One region of the Agrobacterium sp. 22-223-1 genome, then DNA from elsewhere that is predicted to be linked to it. Evidence: predicted binding sites of a transcription regulator. Region 1 holds the regulator's gene; each other region holds the start of a gene.
What was found. The regulator PhoB, encoded in region 1, activates phosphate uptake and scavenging genes when phosphate is short. The targets are predictions, from matches to a motif close to TGTCATNNANCTGTCAT.

Region 1 (4,293 bases):
GGCATCCGCCGTCGCAAGGCAGGCGCCGAGCGGGAAACCGCCGCCGATACCCTTGGCAACCGCCATGATATCCGGTGCAACGCCCGTCTGCTCATAGGCAAAGAGTTTGCCCGTACGGCCAACGCCGGTCTGGACCTCGTCGAAAATCAGCAACATGCCATGCTCGTCGCAGAGCGACCGCAGCAGCTGCAGGAATTCCTTGGCTGGTGCGCGAATGCCGCCCTCACCCTGAATGGGCTCGATCAGAAGCGCGGCCGTCTCGGCCGTGATGGCGGCTTTCAGCGCATCGACGTCACCGAAGGGCACCTGGTCGAAACCTTCGACCTTGGGACCGAAACCTTCGAGATATTTCTGCTGGCCGCCGGCAGCAATCGTCGCCAGCGTGCGGCCATGGAAGGCGCCTTCAAAGGTGATGATACGGAATTTTTCCGGATGCCCCTTGGAATAATGATAACGGCGCGCGGTCTTGATCGCGCATTCAAGCGCTTCCGCGCCGGAATTGGTGAAGAAGACCTTGTCTGCGAATGTCGCTTCCGTCAGGCGCTTTGCGAGCTTTTCCTGGCCCGGCACTTCATAAAGGTTCGAGACGTGCCAGACCTTCTCGGCCTGGGTCTTGATCGCCTCCACGAGGTGCGGATGGGCGTGGCCCAGCGAGTTGACCGCGACGCCGGCTGCAAAATCCAGATATCGTTCGCCGCTTTCCGTGAACAGCCAGACGCCCTCGCCTCGCTCGAAGCGCAGGGGGGCTCTTGCAAACGTATCGAACAATGGCGCGGCGGCTTCGGCCATGGCTGTATCACTCCTTGCGCGGATGCGCTGTCAGACGGTTGTCAATAGGCTTCCGGGGTTATCCCTTGCCTGAAAATCAAAAATGCCGCCTCGCGGCGGCAGGGGCACTATTGTCACTTCGCCTGCCGATGTCAACAAAAGTCCGCGTTTCCCGGGCTTCTCAAGCCCTAGTAGGTAGCGACGGACGAGGCCCAAGGTGTTGCCTTTCAGACTCAACTCGCCAGCAAGTTGGGGAAAACCGGAAAATCGATTCGAGATGATTCCCGCGACTCTTGCCACGGAGTCTGCGTGGCACTAGGTTAATCGCTAATTACTAGACTGCATTGCGGCGGAACTAGTCACCAAAAATCAGGCAGAAACCACGCTCGCGGCACGCCCGCGAGGCGGAGAAGGATTCTGCCGACATTATACGCGACAAGCGGAGAAGCGGCATGAACTGGACAGACGAACGGGTCGAAAAACTCAAGAAATTGTGGTCCGAGGGGCTTAGCGCCAGCCAGATAGCAGCACAGCTGGGCGGTGTCAGCCGCAATGCCGTCATCGGCAAGGTCCATCGCCTCAACCTGCCGGGACGCGTGAAGGCCGGCGGCCCGGTCACGTCGGCGCGTTCCGCGCCCAAGCGCACCGCCGCCCCTGCCCCGCGCGCGACGAATTTCGCGACCCGCGTCAGCGCAGCACCTGCACGCGCCTTGAACCGCTCGAGCGCGGCAACCGCGCTGCACGAGGAGATCGATATCGAGACCGCCGAAGTTCTCGATTACGTTCCCTCCAAAAATGTCGTTACACCGATTTCCCGCCGCCTGACGCTGACGGAACTGACGGAGCGCACCTGCAAGTGGCCGGTCGGCGATCCGCTGAAGGATGATTTCCATTTCTGCGGTTGTGAAGCACTGGAATCTTCGCCCTATTGCAAGTTCCATGCAAAGCTCGCCTACCAGCCGGTAAGCGAGCGTCGCAAGGCTTGAGTGTTGCGGCACGCATTCGACACTCAAAAACTACGGGCCTTCGGGCCCGTTTTTTTATGGCAAAACTCAAGGTGGTTCCGGAATAGAGCGCACGCTGTCTAAGAGGCGCTCCCAATCCCTGTTCTCGCGCATTCTCCGGATGTAAAACCGCGATGCGCCCTTGCGGCAAGTGCTCTGAATTTGTCGGCGACGTGCCGCGCCCTTTCTCCTGTCAGGGTTTCACCGCGCAATCCGGCTTTCAGCAGACCGTCTGTCACCTTCAAAAGAACAAGGATACGCGTTTGCGGAAGGTTCAAAATCGAAAGGCCCGACACCATTCCGGTATCGGGCCTTCTGATTTTTTGGGAGTTTATCCCAAGTGAAACCATCGGTTTCGGTTTTCTCAGGCTTCCATTGAATATCCGGCGCCGCGCACGGTGCGGATGACATCCTGCATATGCGAAAAATTGAGCGCCTTGCGCAGGCGTCCGACATGCACGTCGACGGTGCGCTCATCCACATAGATATCGTGACCCCAGACGCCATCCAGCAATTGCGAGCGGGAAAACACCCGGCCGGGAGAGGTCATCAGGAATTCCAGCAGGCGGAACTCCGTCGGGCCGAGGCGCACTTCGCGGCTCTTGCGGTGAACGCGATGGGTCTCGCGATCCAGTTCGATATCGCCGCATTTCAGCACCGAAGACAAAACCTCGGGGCGGGCGCGGCGCAGCATCGCCTTGACGCGGGCCATGAGTTCCGGTGTCGAGAACGGCTTGACGACATAATCGTCGGCGCCGGTGGCAAGACCGCGAACCCGCTCGCTTTCCTCGCCGCGCGCCGTCAGCATGATGATGGGCAGGCGCTCGGTTTCCGGCCGCATCCTGAGCCGACGGCACAGTTCGATACCGGAAACGCCGGGAAGCATCCAATCCAGGATCAGAAGGTCCGGAATACGTTCCTGCAGCCTGATTTCTGCCTCGTCTCCACGGGGTATCGTGTCGACATCATATCCCTCAGCCTCGAGATTGTAACGAAGCAGGACGCTCAGCGCTTCCTCGTCTTCCACAACTGCAATCTTGGGCACCATATACTAACTCCGCAAGCCGCTGCCTGTCTGTTACTCGGTCACCGAACCGAGGGTGTTGGAACTGTCGTCCTTCGGACGCTCGCCTTCCGGCTGGCTGCCGGTGGTCATGTAATAGATCGTCTCGGCAATATTGGTGGCGTGGTCGCCGATACGCTCGATGTTCTTGGCGCAGAACAGAAGATGCGTGCAGGTGGTGATGTTGCGCGGATCTTCCATCATGTAGGTCAAAAGCTCACGGAAGAGCGACGTGTACATGGCGTCGATTTCCTCGTCGCGCTCGCGAATGGCATTGGCCTTCTCGGCGGAACGCGTGGAATAGACGTCCAGCACTTCCTTGAGCTGTACCAGCGCCAGTTCCGACAGGTGCTCGATGCCACGGGCGAGCTTGCGCGGCACGCCGGTGCCGGCAACCGCGATGACGCGCTTGGCGGTGTTCTTGCCAAGGTCGCCGACGCGCTCAAGGTCAGCTGCAATACGCAGGGTGCCGATGATCTCGCGAAGGTCTGCCGCCATCGGCTGGCGTTTGGCGATGGTGACGATGGCCTTGTCGCCGATCTCGCGCTCGGCGTGGTCGAGGATCGCATCGTCGGAAATGACCTTCTGGGCGAGCGCGGCATCGGAATTGACGAGCGCACGCACGGCGTCGGCGCACATCTGCTCCGCAAGACCGCCCATTTCGGCGATGCGGCGCGTCAGAAACTTCAATTCATCGTCATAAACGGAAACGATGTGCGAATGGGTCGTTGTCTGTGTCATGGTCTAGTCCTCCGGCTTGGCCTGCATGCGCGTACCCGGAAGCGGGCACGGCAGAAGCACCAGTCTTGTTCGGTTTCGATAAAGCGCCGGCCGGGATCAGCCGAAGCGGCCCATGATGTAATCCTGCGTGCGCTGGTCGTCCGGATTGGTGAACATCTTGTCGGTTTCGTTTTCCTCGACAAGATGACCAAGATGGAACATGGCCGTGCGTTGGGAAACACGCGCCGCCTGCTGCATGGAGTGCGTGACGATGACGATGGTGTAATTGGTGCGCAGCTCGTGGATCAATTCTTCGACCTTTGCGGTCGCAATCGGGTCGAGAGCCGAGCAGGGCTCGTCCATCAGGATCACTTCCGGGCTGACGGCAACTGCGCGTGCGATGCACAGACGCTGCTGCTGACCGCCGGAAAGACCGGTGCCGGATTCGTGCAGACGATCCTTGACCTCGTTCCAGAGACCCGCTTTCTGCAGGCTCTGCTCAACGATCTGGTCCATATCCGCCTTGTTGCGGGCGAGACCATGGATGCGCGGACCGTAGGAAATGTTTTCGTAGATCGACTTCGGGAAGGGGTTCGGCTTCTGGAACACCATGCCGACACGGGCGCGCAATTCCACGACGTCAATCGCCTGATCGTAGATATCGTCGGTGTCGAGCGTGATCTTGCCGGTGACCCGGCAACCGTCGATCGTGTCGTTCATACGGTTCAGGGTACGCAG
Region 2 (4,293 bases), 1.4 Mb from region 1:
AAACCCCAAGAACCTCCGCAAGCTCTGCTTTGGTCATTCCTTGCAGTTTCATCGCATCCATCAACGCAAACTGAAAATCAATCAGCGCGTCTTCTTCAGCGTCCACCTGTTCACGGGTCAGTTCCTTAAGGTCCTTAACCATTGGTAATCCTCACATACTCATCCGCTGCCTTTTGGAGCTTTTGCGGATCTGCTTTATCTTTTTTCTTTGAGGGGTCACAAGCGGTCCCCCTGAAACATCGTTTGCTGTCTCGCTCGCCAACCACACCATAGATTCGAAATTGGTATGCTTTAAACTCGTAGACCATCACGGCAGTTCCGCCGCAGTTACGGCGGCTCTGCTTCTTGAACATGGTGTCATCAAGGTGCTGTGGTCCCATGTCTGCATATCGCTGAAAATATCGCGAAATTGTTCGATACTCCCGCATGCTCGTCTGGTCGCTTCGATTTTGCAGCGCCTCATATTCTTCCTTGGCCTCGCCGAACAACAGCACGTCAGCAAAGTCGCCGCGTCCCACAAGAAGACCGTCGTCATTATTGTCTGATGGCTTCTTCGGTGTCTTACGGCTCATATTGCGCTATAAAAGTTAAGTTATACATAAACAGGAATCAAGCGTTGCACGGCGAGATTCCGTTCCTTGCGACGATATGTCAAGCGGGTGACACTTATTCGACACAACTTAGATTAGATATTGTGAGGGGCCTGCCAAGCCGAAGTTCATATAGGAGCCGTCGAGTTGAATTCAATTCTCTGAACAGAACACACAACGCATTAAAACAATATGAGAAAGGAGGTGTGGATTTTGGGCGGTTCTGCGTCACAAAAAATGCACCATCCCAGTGTCACAAATTAGAATTTACTAATTTTTATTTTATATATTAAAATCAATTTGTTATATCGTAAAAAAGTGGAGAGATGGCGATTTCGAATCTCTCCACTCCGACCATTTTAAAGCAAAACATCAGCTTTCCGGCGTAACTTCTTCCAAATAGCAGTGATTTATTCCGCGGACGGACCGGCCAGAGTGCTCTCCGCCGTGCCGATCGTCATGACATTGCCGCGCCATGCCACCGCGCTGCCGATCCAGCTTCGCGCCCAGACGACGGGCATGATCATGTCGCGGACGATCATCGCCGGCAGTGTATGGAGCGATATCGGCCAGCGGTTGAGGGCCGCGAGCGCAAGTTCCGGCACGTACATGAGGGCAAGGACGGCAGAGGCGGTTGCGGCGAGGTTTACATCCATCATGGCGGCGGCGGCGAGCGCGAAGAGAAGCGGGGGAAGCGCGCCGGTGAGGATTTCAGGCGCGAAGTATTGCGGGAAGGTCACGCGTCGCAGCCGCGCCCAGCGGGTCTGGCGCGACCAGATCTCGCCGGCATGGCGCTGGCCGAGCGGCTGTTCGAAGGGGGCGCAGACCAGATGCACCTTGCGGCCGGCGCTTCGCACCAGCTTCGTCGAGGCGGCGTCTTCTGCGATTTCAGCAGCCAGCGCGCGAATGCCGCCATTGTCCTCCAGAAATGGCTTGTTCCACAACATCGACTTGCCCTGTGCGAAACCCATGCCGATGGCTTCCGCCGCATATTGCCAGCGGCCCTGCGAGCCGTTGAGGAAGGCGCATTCCACATGCGCCCAGAAACCCGCAGGCCTTGACCCGAGCGGCGGCGAGCAGACGAGCCCGCTATCCTGCCGCCAGGCCGACATCATGGTCGCAATATAGGATTTCGGCATCAACACGTTCGAATCGGCCAGAATCACCCATTCATGCCGGGCGGCCCGCCAGCCCTTGACGCAATTGTTCAGTTTCGGATTGGCGCTGATGCGGTCATCGCCAATGAGCAATTGCATGGAAACCGAGGGGAAGGCGGCTTGCGCTTTGCGAACTGCCTCGATCACCGGATCGAATTCGTCGGCGACGCAGAACAGCAACTCATAATCGGGCCAGTTGAGTTCGAAGGCGCGCGACAGCGTCAGGGGCGTGAAGTTCTCCACGCCACGCAGCGGGACCACGAGCGAGACAGGCGGCTTTTGCCGGACGAGATCGTTTTCCGCGTCCCGTCTCGTCAGTCGCCAGCCGGCCAGAACGATGCCGAGAAGATTGAAGCCGAGGAGCAGAATTGCGCAAAGGGCAAAGACAGTTTCCATGCTGGCCAGTTCCACTCCCAAGCTTTTGGCGGTCTGCGCGCCAATCGATTCCATGGAATTCGTCTCTGCCGATTATAACGTTTGCGTGACAGTTACATGTCATCATCGGCTGGTGTGCAGGCTGCGCCGTGCATGGAGGCGTCGCAGAAGCCGCGTGCAAAAGAAAAAGCCCTCCGCATAGAAGGGCCCAATCGTCATGACGGTCGATGAATTTTAGTGGACGTTCAGGATATGGGCATGACTGCTTGCGACGAGAAACGATTCCCGCGCTTTCTCGATGTCGCATCTGCCGGCGATGGCATCGAGGCAGTTCCTGCGCGCCTCTTCATATTCCGGCCCGTGTTCCTCGGGCCAACGGTACATCAGCATGTCCAGCGCCACCAGCGGGCTGTAGATTTCCACGGCGACGCACAGCGGCAGGTGGATCGCCACCGGTTTCATCCACGAGGCGTGGTGACACGGCTCCGTTCTGTTAATCAGCATGTCATTCTCCTCCCTGTTTTACCTGCCTTGAAGGTCTTTCATTCTCCCATGCGCGAAATGCCCGCCTCACGAAATGGTTCCCGATCACCTAAAATGTGATCGATCAGGGGGTTCCAATTTTCCAAGATGAATGGAAGATGAACAAATAGATGAACCGGAGATGAACAAAACCGCCCTCAGGGCGTTGTTATGTCCATAAGAAGGAGAACGCATATGTTCAATTTGTCAGGCATTCAGGAAAGCTTCTTCGGAGACCGCATGGCCGGCGTTTGCCAGGCAATCACGTCGGCTCTGGCCTTCGAATCGGGGCTCGAAAAGTCGCGCATTTCCGCAACCGTCGAAAATGATGTGATCTATCTGGAAGGCACGGCCGATTCGGTCGAGGCGATCGACATCGCCATCAACCTTGCCGCTTCCATTTCCAATTGCCGGATTCTGAGCCATATCGAGCCGGTCTACTGAATATTGCGCCAGCCGGGCGAAAGCTCGTCCGGCTCATTCAGACGCAATAACGCGGCAACGTCATTTCCGGTTGCCGATTTGCGCGCTGCGAACCATGTCGCCCGGCTTGATGCCATAGCGCTTCGCAGTGCCGCCATTCAGTTCAAGCACAAATTTTACTGGCCCGCGGGAGCTGATGATCGCTTCCGAATGCGGAACCGCGTTTTCATGAATATGGGTAATGCGGCCGTCACGGCCAATGAAAAGCATGTCGAGCGGAATAAGCGTGTTCCGCATCCACATGGCGACGTCACGCGGTTCACCGAAGTCGAACAGCATGCCGTTTTCAAGCGGCATGCTCTTGCGGAACATCAGGCCCTGTTCGCGCTGGGCGTTGTTCAGCGCCAGTTCGGCAGTGAAATCGTGGCTCTTTCCGCCGGCGGTTTCAATCTGCAGCGCTTCGGAGGTGAATGTCTGCTGCTGCTGAGCCTGGGCGGTGGCGGCCAGCGTGAAAAAAAGAAGCGCCATAACGGCGCTTTTCACCATATGGGGCAGGGCGGACATCAATGCGACATCCCGATGGAAACCGGGTTGTCGGGGTGGATTTCCGCCGCCATCAGGCCCTTGTCGCCATCGCCGTAACGCACCAGAACCACCTGGCCGGGGCGAAGCTCCGTCAGGCCGAAACGGCGCAGGGTTTCCATATGCACGAAAATATCTTCCGTTCCTTCGCCGCGCGTCAGGAAGCCGAAACCCTTGGTGCGGTTGAACCACTTGACGATGGCGCGCTCAAGTCCGCTCGAAGGCGTTACCTGCACATGGGTGCGCACCGGCGGCAGTTGCGAGGGGTGAACGGCGGTCGACTGGTCCATGGACAGGATGCGGAACGCCTGGAAACCGCGGTCGCGCCGCTGGATAAGGGCGACGATGCGCGTGCCTTCAAGAATTGTCTGGTAACCGTCGCGGCGCAGGCAGGAGACGTGCAGCAGCACATCCTGCGTGCCGTTGTCGGGCACGATGAAGCCGAAACCCTTGGCGACATCGAACCACTTCACGACGCCGGTAATTTCGGTCAGGTCCACGGCATCGCCCGAAAGGTCCTCGACATCGACTATCGTTTTCGATGACATCCTATCAGCCATATCCTGCCAACCCCTCGATTACGCGCCATACACCGGTCAACTGATTCCTGTGCGCCAGATTAACATCTTGGTAACGGTTTCACG
Region 3 (4,293 bases), 880 kb from region 1:
GAGAGGCCAACCCAGCCTGCTTCGGTCTTGTCGAGCGGGTAACGCACGGCGCCCCACTCCTTGGACTTCGGATTGTAGGAAACGAGCTTGACGAAGCCCTTCTCGTCCGTGCCCCATTCACGCTGTACGGCCATCCACAGCGTCGCGTCGTCGCCCTTGCCGATCATCGTCACGCCTTCGAAACCGAAGCGGGTGTCGCCGGCGAGAAGTTCCTTCGGCAATGCGATCTCCGCCTTGATCTCGCCCTTGGCGTTGACGTTATAGAGCGCGTGGGGCACGAGCTTGGCGCTGTCGCCTTCAGAGGCCAGCCAGAAACCGCCCTTGCCGTCCAGCGTGATGCCTTCGATATCGAGCTTTTGAGCGGCAATACCGTCACGCTTGACGCGCAGCACGCTGGTGATGGTGGCGGGCTTTTTCGTCGCATCGATGGTGAAGATCGACGGCTGGTTGCCATAGACCGAGTCGGAGACGGCATAAAGAATGCCGGGCTTTTCGGCGTCGCCGACCAGACCCGAAAGAGCACCCCAGCCGATCGGTGCACCATCGACGGTGGCGGAAACGAGCTGCGGATAGGCTGCTTCACCTTCACCGCGCTCATAGAGCATGACATGCGAGCGGACGCCGCCGTCTTCGATCAGATCGACCTCATTGGCCGTGGCAAGGAGGTTACGCGACGGGATGGCGACAGCGCCTTCCGGCGAAACGCCCGAAGGCAGGAGCTGGGTCAGTTCCGGCTCCTTGCCGGTGTCCTTGTAGACAGCGACGACAGAGGCGCGTTCGGACAGTACGAAGAAGTATTTCTGGTCGCCGAAAGTCGCCGCTTCCAGGCCTTCCGGCTCGATGCCCTTGGCCTTGGAGCGCTTTTCCGGATAGTGGCCGATGGCCGCAACCGCGTGTTCGAGCGAGGAGCCGGATTCATAGACGAGCTTGCCAGTCTTGTCGAAGATGGTGAAGCCACGCGAACCGCCCTGCCAGTCGCCCTCATTGGCGATGACGATGCGGTCATTGTCCAGCCACTTCACGGCGTCCGGCTCGCGCTTGCGGCCTTCCTGCTTGTCGGTGAACTTCAGCTGGCCATCGGTCTTCGTATCGATGCCTTCAAGATCGACCTTGCCGGCGGAGAAATGCGTCTTCACCGTGCCGGTCTTGCCGTCGAGAATGACGATATGATTGTTTTCCTGAAGCGTCAGCGCGATCTCGCCATTGGCGTTGATCGACACGAATTCCGGCTCCGGATCCTCGGGGGAAATTTCGGCAAGGCCGGTGAGCTCGATCTTCTTCAGCGTCGCGCAATCGGCAACGCCGTCTTTCAGGGCGACAGTCACCAGATAACCGGCGGGCATCTGCGGCAGGGCTCCTTCGTTTACCTCTTCATCGCGCTCGTTTTCAATGGCGATGGCGGCGAAGGTCTTGTCCGGGGAAACGGCGACGGAATCGGGCTGGCCGCCGAGATCACAGCTTGCTTCGATCTTCTTGGTAGCAATATCGACCGTCACCAGCTTGCCGGAGGGCTTGGCGCGGTTTTCCGACGTGTTGACGCCGGCCAGCACCTTGAGACCGGCAACGACAACGGAGGTCGGCTCGCCTTCGAGCAGCAGCGCGCCGCCGGCCTTGGGAGCCTTGGCGTCGGTGATGTCGATGAAACCGATGCCGCCAAGCGGGCTGTCCGAATAGATCAGCGTCTTGCCGTCTTCACTGGCGGTGATGATTTCAGCCGAGGTGACGGACTTGGCGTCCTTGTCCGCGGGAAGGTTTTTCGCCACCGGGAAAGATGCGATGCGGTTGAAAACCGGCTCGGCAGCGGCCGGGATGGCTGCGGACGTGAGCAGCGCAGCGGTCAAAGCCATTTGAGAAAATCGGAACGCCATTTTAATCCCCCTTGGGTCCAGAAATACCCCAAGGCTTCTGCGTTACAGACATGACAGTGGCATGACACTTCCTGACCGCTGAATCAAAAAGCCCGGCCTAGAAGGCCGGGCTTTCGTGTTTATGCCCACATTCCGCGTAGAAAAACGCCGTGTGTCCGGATGGAAGCTACACAGGCGCTTCCCTGCTTTCATTCACATCTTGACCGGGAAAACCCGGCCTGTCCGAAAAGAGTTTTTCGAAACACCGCCCACTTTTGGCGGCGATGTGACGGCGTCAGGGCGTCAAAACATGTTTCCTCGTGAACCTGAAAAGCCGCCCGCCCGCCGCCGGGCGTTGCGGCTTTCCGGAAACCTTACGAGTTGACGGCGTCCTTCAGGCCCTTGCCTGCGGAAAACTTCGGTACGTTGCGAGCCGGGATATCGACTTCAGCACCCGTGGAAGGGTTACGGCCCTTGGAGGCTTCACGACGGCTGACGGAGAAGCTGCCGAAGCCGGCCAGGCGAATGTCGCCACCGTTCTTCAGTTCGCCCTGTACAGTTTCGAATACAGCATCAACAGCGGAAGCAGCATCTGCCTTCGTGAGACCAGCCTTTTCGGCAACAGCAGAGACGAGCTCGTTCTTGTTCATGTTTCCACCCCTTTCAATGGTTTGAAACGACTCAAATTAAGCCGGCGCAGAATACGTTCGCATCCGCGCGCAGCAACCCAAAAGCGCTGGAATCGCCTGAAAAACAAGGGGTCTGCGTTTTTTTTCACAAAAAAGGCCGACATTTCTGCCGGCCTTCCACATATTCGTGCCAAATTCGCATCACTTGTGCGCAGCTTTACGCCACATGCGCCTTCCGACACCTAACACATTGAATCTATGCAGCAGCCGTCGCGAAAGGCGATTCCCGCCCCTCGCGACGATGCATTATCAATGCGCGATGGTCTGGCTGCCGTCGTCGACGCCCTCGACGGTTGCGATCACCGGCGTCTCGATGCTGCCGTCCCACTCGATGGGCTCCGGCTGGCGGATAAGGGCGTGCTTGATGACCTCGCCCATGCGCGATACCGGGATGATTTCCATCTCGTTCTTCACATTGTCCGGAATTTCCGCCAGATCCTTGGCGTTTTCTTCCGGAATCAGCACCTTCTTGATGCCGCCGCGAAGGGCCGCAAGCAGCTTCTCCTTCAGGCCGCCGATCGGCAGCACGCGACCGCGAAGCGTGATCTCGCCCGTCATCGCCACATCCTTCGAGACCGGGATGCCGGTCATGATGGAGACGATGGCCGTCGCCATGGCAACGCCGGCAGACGGTCCGTCCTTCGGGGTCGCACCTTCCGGAACGTGCACGTGAATGTCGCTCTTGTCGAAGCGCGGCGGCTCGATGCCGAAGTCCACGGCGCGCGAACGGACATAGGATGCCGCCGCCGAAATGGATTCCTTCATCACTTCCTTGAGGTTGCCGGTAACCGTCATGCGGCCCTTGCCCGGCATCATCACGCCTTCGATGGTGAGCAACTCACCGCCAACTTCCGTCCAGGCAAGACCCGTGACGACGCCGACCTGATCCTCGCGCTCGGCCTCGCCATGGCGGAACCGCGGAACGCCCAGATAATCCGGCACATTGGCAGCGGTGACTTCCACGGACTTGACCTTGCCCTTGATGATCTCGGTGACAGCCTTGCGCGCCAGCTTCATCAGCTCGCGTTCGAAGCTGCGCACACCGGCTTCACGGGTGTACTGCTGGATGACGACCATCAGGGCGTCATCGGTAACCGAGAACTCTTCCGGACGCAGGGCATGTTCCTTGATCGCCTTCGGCAACAGGTGACGCTTGGCGATTTCGCGCTTTTCGTCTTCCGTGTAACCGGCGATGCGGATCACTTCCATACGGTCCATCAGCGGGCCGGGAATGTTCAGCGTATTGGCCGTGGTCACGAACATCACGTCGGACAGGTCGTATTCCACTTCAAGGTAATGGTCCATGAAGGTGGAGTTCTGTTCCGGATCGAGCACCTCGAGCAGAGCCGACGACGGATCGCCACGGAAATCCATGCCCATCTTGTCGATTTCGTCGAGCAGGAAGAGCGGGTTCGCCTTCTTGGCCTTCTTCATCGACTGGACGATCTTGCCCGGCATGGAGCCGATATAGGTACGACGGTGACCGCGGATTTCCGCCTCGTCACGCACGCCGCCAAGCGCCATGCGCACATATTCGCGGCCGGTCGCCTTGGCGATCGACTTGGCGAGCGAGGTCTTGCCGACGCCGGGAGGGCCGACGAGGCACAGGATGGGTCCGCGGATCTTCGAGGCGCGCGCCTGTACGGCGAGATACTCGACGATGCGTTCCTTGACCTTGTCGAGACCGAAATGATCCTGATCGAGGATTTTCTCGGCAGCGTTGAGGTCCGCCTTGATCTTCGACTTCTTGCCCCAGG
Region 4 (4,293 bases), 770 kb from region 1:
GCTCACCAATCCCACCGTGCATGAGCAGGTTCTTTCACAGATTATGCTGGGCAATCTCATTGACAACCAGCAGAGCTACGAGATACTTGCGGACGGAACGTCGAGGCGCATCGAGGTGCGTAAAGGCGAAGAACCGTTCAACGCGCAGCACTATTTCATGACCAATCCCAGCCTTTCCGGACGTGGTGAAGCCTTGAAATCCAGTGCGCCCAAATTGATTGCCGGGTTGATTTCGTCCCGCAAGAAACAGGCTGAATGACTCGATCAGAAGCACAGGGGCGGCTGACCGGCCTTGCCCCCGTTTCCGTCATAGATATTGGTTCGAACTCCGTTCGTCTCGTCGTATATGAAGGTCTTTCCCGCGCGCCTGCGGTGCTGTTCAATGAAAAGGTCCTGTGCGGCCTTGGCAAGGGACTGGCGCTGACGGGCCGCATGCATGAGGAAGGCGTCAGCCGGGCGCTCATGGCGCTTCGGCGTTTCCATGTCCTTTCCGAGCAGGCGCAGGCGCAGAAGCTCTACGTGCTGGCGACGGCTGCGGCGCGTGAGGCGGAAAACGGCCCGGATTTCATCCGCGAGGCCGAAGCCATTCTCGGCTGCGAGATCGAGGTGCTGTCAGGCGAAAAGGAAGCGCTTTATTCCGCCTATGGCGTGATCAGCGGTTTCCATGATCCAGACGGCATTGCCGGCGATTTGGGCGGCGGTTCGCTCGAACTCATCGACATCAAGGGTAAGAGCTGCGGCGAGGGCATCACCCTGCCGCTCGGCGGCCTGCGGCTGTCGGAGCAGTCGGACGGCTCGCTGGAAAAGGCGGCGACGATTGCCCGAAAACACGTCAAATCCTTCGCCAAGCTTCTGGCGGCGGGTGAGGGGCGCACCTTTTACGCGGTGGGCGGCACCTGGCGAAACATCGCCAAGCTGCATATGGAGATATCGGGCTATCCGCTGCATATGATGCAGGGTTATGAATTGCCGCTGGAGGAAATGCTGAATTTTCTCGAGGAGGTCATCGTTTCCCGGGATAGCAAGGACCCGGCCTGGCAGGCGGTCTCCAAGAACCGCCGCTCGCTTCTGCCCTTCGGCGCCATCGCCATGCGCGAAGTTCTGAAAATGATGAAGCCTGCCAGGATCGCATTCTCGGCGCAGGGCGTGCGCGAAGGTTATCTCTATTCGCTGTTGACGGAAGAAGAGCGGGACTCCGATCCGCTGCTGGTTGCCGCCGATGAACTTGCCATTCTGCGCGCCCGCTCGCCGGAACATGCGCGCGAACTGGCGGACTGGAGCGGCCGCACCTTCCCGGTCTTCGGCGTTGACGAGACGGAAGAGGAGAGCCGTTACCGGCAGGCGGCTTGCCTTCTCGCCGATATCAGCTGGCGCGCCCATCCCGATTATCGCGGATTGCAGGCGCTCAACATCATCGCCCACTCTTCTTTCGTGGCGATCACCCATCCTGGCCGCGCCTATATTGCGCTCGCCAATTATTATCGCTTCGAAGGTCTGAACGACAACGGCACCACGCAGCCGCTCGCCGCCATGGCGGGCGACCGGTTGCAGGAGCTCGGTAAATTGCTCGGCGGCCTGCTGCGCGTCGTCTATCTCTTCTCGGCCTCGATGCCGGGCGTCGTCGACCACCTCAAATTCCGCAAATCCGGCAATCCCGATCTTGATCTGGAATTTGTCGTGCCGCACGATTATTGCGATTTCGCCGGCGAGCGACTGGATGGCCGCCTGCAGCAACTGGCGAAGCTGACGGGCAAGCGGCTGGCATTCGTGTTCGAGTAACGAACGGCGCGTTTCTGTTTCGCGACAGGACGGTTCTTGCGTCCGCTAGGACCAGCGCTCGCAAAAGGCTTCTATGTCGCTCGACTGAAAGTCGGAAAGCCGCGCCATGATCGTTTCGAATGGCCAGTCCCACCATGCGATTGATGCAAGCTTTTCTGCGATGGGCCGCGAAAATCGTTCGCGAATGATCTTTGCGGGAACGCCGCCGACGATGGTATAGGGCGGCACATCTTTGGTGACGACCGCGCCGGCGGCGAGCACTGCCCCGTCTCCAACCGTGACACCCGGCAAGACGATAACCCCGTGACCGATCCAGACATCGTGACCGATGACGGCGCGGTCCTCCCTGCGCCGGTCGAAAAAGGCGTCATCGCGCACGGCATCCGCAGAATAATATTCAGGGCAATAGCTGAAACGGTGCATGGATGGCCGGTCCATAGGATGGTTCGGAGCGCCTATCCTGACCTCTGCGGCGATGGCGCAGAATTTTCCGATCGTTGCATCGCCCACCATGCAACGGGGGCCGAGATAGGAGTAATTGCCGAGGTTGGCATTGTGCAGGGAGGTGTCAGCCAGAATTTCGCAGCATTCGCCGATATTGGAATCTCTTATGCTCGCCGTCGCATGGATGACGGTCTCTGCGATTTTCGGGCGCTTGATCTGTGCGGTCGAATTCATTCCAGCCTCCGGATTTGCGCCTGCTTAACCGGCGATGATGAAGGTGCTGTGACTTGGAATGGCCAAAGGAGCCCGGCCGGGCCGGGCCTCCTTTCTAAAACGCAGGTCGCGCGCGATGCCGCGTGACGCGAAATCCTGCCTTCACGCGGAATGTATCACTTACTGGGGACATCCGCCGCGGCAGGCGTTTTCTTCCAGTAGTGGTCGGATATGTTTTGAGCGTTCCGAATGATGTGGCCGGCAATTTCGGGGTCTCCGCCCTCGAAGGTTTTCGGGTCGGCTCCGCATAACATCAGGAAGAGCTGCTGATGGGCGACAGCGGCAAAATAGTCGTGGGGCGGCGGCTGCATGTCTGAATCGACGGCCCGGAATGCCTCATCGACCTCTTTGCTGGCACGCTCGAGCGCTGCGTGAATGGTGGCCATCATCGCTGCTTCCGTGCGCTCCAATATGGCCTGTACCTGCCGTTCCGCCGGTGTCAGGACCGGGCAACTCTCACTCATCGAATATCTCTCCTGTCGGTGCAACCATTCCACCGCGCGATATTATCGCAAGGATTGTGTCCGCTTTGCGGGAAAGATTGATATCGTGGTCCTGAAACGCAACACACTGGCTGGCCACCGTGCCGCGATGCGCGGATCCAAACGGCAATGGGCTGGCACTGCTTTGCAAATGGCTCAGCCGTGCCCGAGCGCCTTGCGGATGCAGGCGCTGAGATAGGCATATTGCAACGGCGTTATCGTCGCCATGGCCTCCGTGCGGCTGGCAAGCCTGTCCTGATAGCCGACCGGAATATCGAACTGGCTGAAGGTGAAATCCCAGCGGGTGCCTTCGACGATATTGTAAAAATGGTCGGTACCGCTGACAGCGGTTTTGGCAAGCTCTCCGCCGAAAATATCCTGCACCACCAGCGCGGTGACGCTGCCTTGGCCCTTGGCGGGGTTTTCGCGCGACCAGAGGCCGCTCGTCTCGCCCGACCAGCTTTTCTTCAGGGCGTAATAAAGTCTTTCTGCATGGTCCTGCATGAAACGTCTTCTTTTCCGCAAGCATGTTTCGGTTAAAGCATTTCCAGCGAAAGTGCGCTCGGTTTTGCGTCCGGAAATGCGTAAAAACAAAGAGTTAGAGCAATGGAGGTGAACCGGCGTTCACCGGAATTGCTCTAGCTCTGGAAAACCGGAACGGAGCGCCATGCAGACATTTGTGTCTGCCGGGCGCTCCGTCCGGATCATTCGCGGCCGTCAAAGCAAGTGACAGCAGCCTTGGTTTTATTTCGCCTCGAGCAGGTCCTTGACGTCCAGCAGGACGAATTCGTTGTCGTCAGCCTTGTCCAGCGCACGGCCGGCCGAGAAGGGCAGGTTGTTGTCGTTGCCGACGACGATATGGGTGGCATCGACGCGGTCGACATTCTCGATGGTGACGAAAGGCATGTCGTAATAGCCGTTGCCGCCGCCCTGACGCTTCTTGTTATCCGGATCGGAAATCTTCATCAGGTCGATATAGCCGATCTTGCGGGCGGCCTTGCCGACATTGGCGTCGTTGAATTCGATCTTGTAGATGCGCTTCAGCTTGGCAGCGCGGGCGAAGCAATCCGCAGCCGGAGCTTTGGGGTCGGCGCAGGCCTTGTCGGCCGTCCCGGCGCCGTTGTCGCGCTCGATGACGAGGGCGGTGGTGTCGTCCAGCATGTTGAAGTCGCCGATTGCCTCGCCGCCTTCCGCCAGCGGATAAAGCCAGCTGCGGCCGGTCCACGCCTTCTTGGCGGTGTCGAGTTCGATGATGCGCAGCGCGGTCGCGCCGTCTTCGGTTTTTTCCACCTGGCCGTCGGCCATGTAGAGCGGG

Region 2: a site for PhoB is predicted at 2,229-2,245, ahead of ACQZ60_RS08885 (ceramide glucosyltransferase). Genes of this name have one in related genera too.
Region 3: a site for PhoB is predicted at 1,919-1,935, ahead of ACQZ60_RS06180 (esterase-like activity of phytase family protein). Genes of this name have one in related genera too.
Region 4: a site for PhoB is predicted at 2,495-2,511, ahead of ACQZ60_RS05610 (DapH/DapD/GlmU-related protein). Genes of this name have one in related genera too.

The regions. Positions count from the first base shown of each region.
Region 1 is NZ_JBNWCN010000001.1:364,081-368,373, reverse strand. It holds gene ACQZ60_RS01820 (aspartate aminotransferase family protein) at 1-789, opposite strand, end outside; gene ACQZ60_RS01815 (GcrA family cell cycle regulator) at 1,221-1,754, shown strand; gene phoB (phosphate regulon transcriptional regulator PhoB) at 2,137-2,820, opposite strand; gene phoU (phosphate signaling complex protein PhoU) at 2,851-3,576, opposite strand; gene pstB (phosphate ABC transporter ATP-binding protein PstB) at 3,673-4,293, opposite strand, start outside.
Region 2 is NZ_JBNWCN010000001.1:1,798,028-1,802,320, reverse strand. It holds gene ACQZ60_RS08895 (helix-turn-helix domain-containing protein) at 1-142, opposite strand, end outside; gene ACQZ60_RS08890 (hypothetical protein) at 135-572, opposite strand; gene ACQZ60_RS08885 (ceramide glucosyltransferase) at 1,001-2,143, opposite strand; gene ACQZ60_RS08880 (DUF982 domain-containing protein) at 2,357-2,626, opposite strand; gene ACQZ60_RS08875 (BON domain-containing protein) at 2,840-3,088, shown strand; gene ACQZ60_RS08870 (DUF192 domain-containing protein) at 3,149-3,631, opposite strand; gene ACQZ60_RS08865 (cold-shock protein) at 3,631-4,209, opposite strand.
Region 3 is NZ_JBNWCN010000001.1:1,242,037-1,246,329, reverse strand. It holds gene ACQZ60_RS06180 (esterase-like activity of phytase family protein) at 1-1,868, opposite strand, end outside; gene hupB (DNA-binding protein HupB) at 2,222-2,497, opposite strand; gene lon (endopeptidase La) at 2,786-4,293, opposite strand, start outside.
Region 4 is NZ_JBNWCN010000001.1:1,130,010-1,134,302, forward strand. It holds gene ACQZ60_RS05600 (RNA degradosome polyphosphate kinase) at 1-259, shown strand, start outside; gene ppx (exopolyphosphatase) at 256-1,779, shown strand; gene ACQZ60_RS05610 (DapH/DapD/GlmU-related protein) at 1,825-2,457, opposite strand; gene ACQZ60_RS05615 (hypothetical protein) at 2,613-2,960, opposite strand; gene ACQZ60_RS05620 (YunG family protein) at 3,135-3,482, opposite strand; gene ACQZ60_RS05625 (esterase-like activity of phytase family protein) at 3,723-4,293, opposite strand, start outside.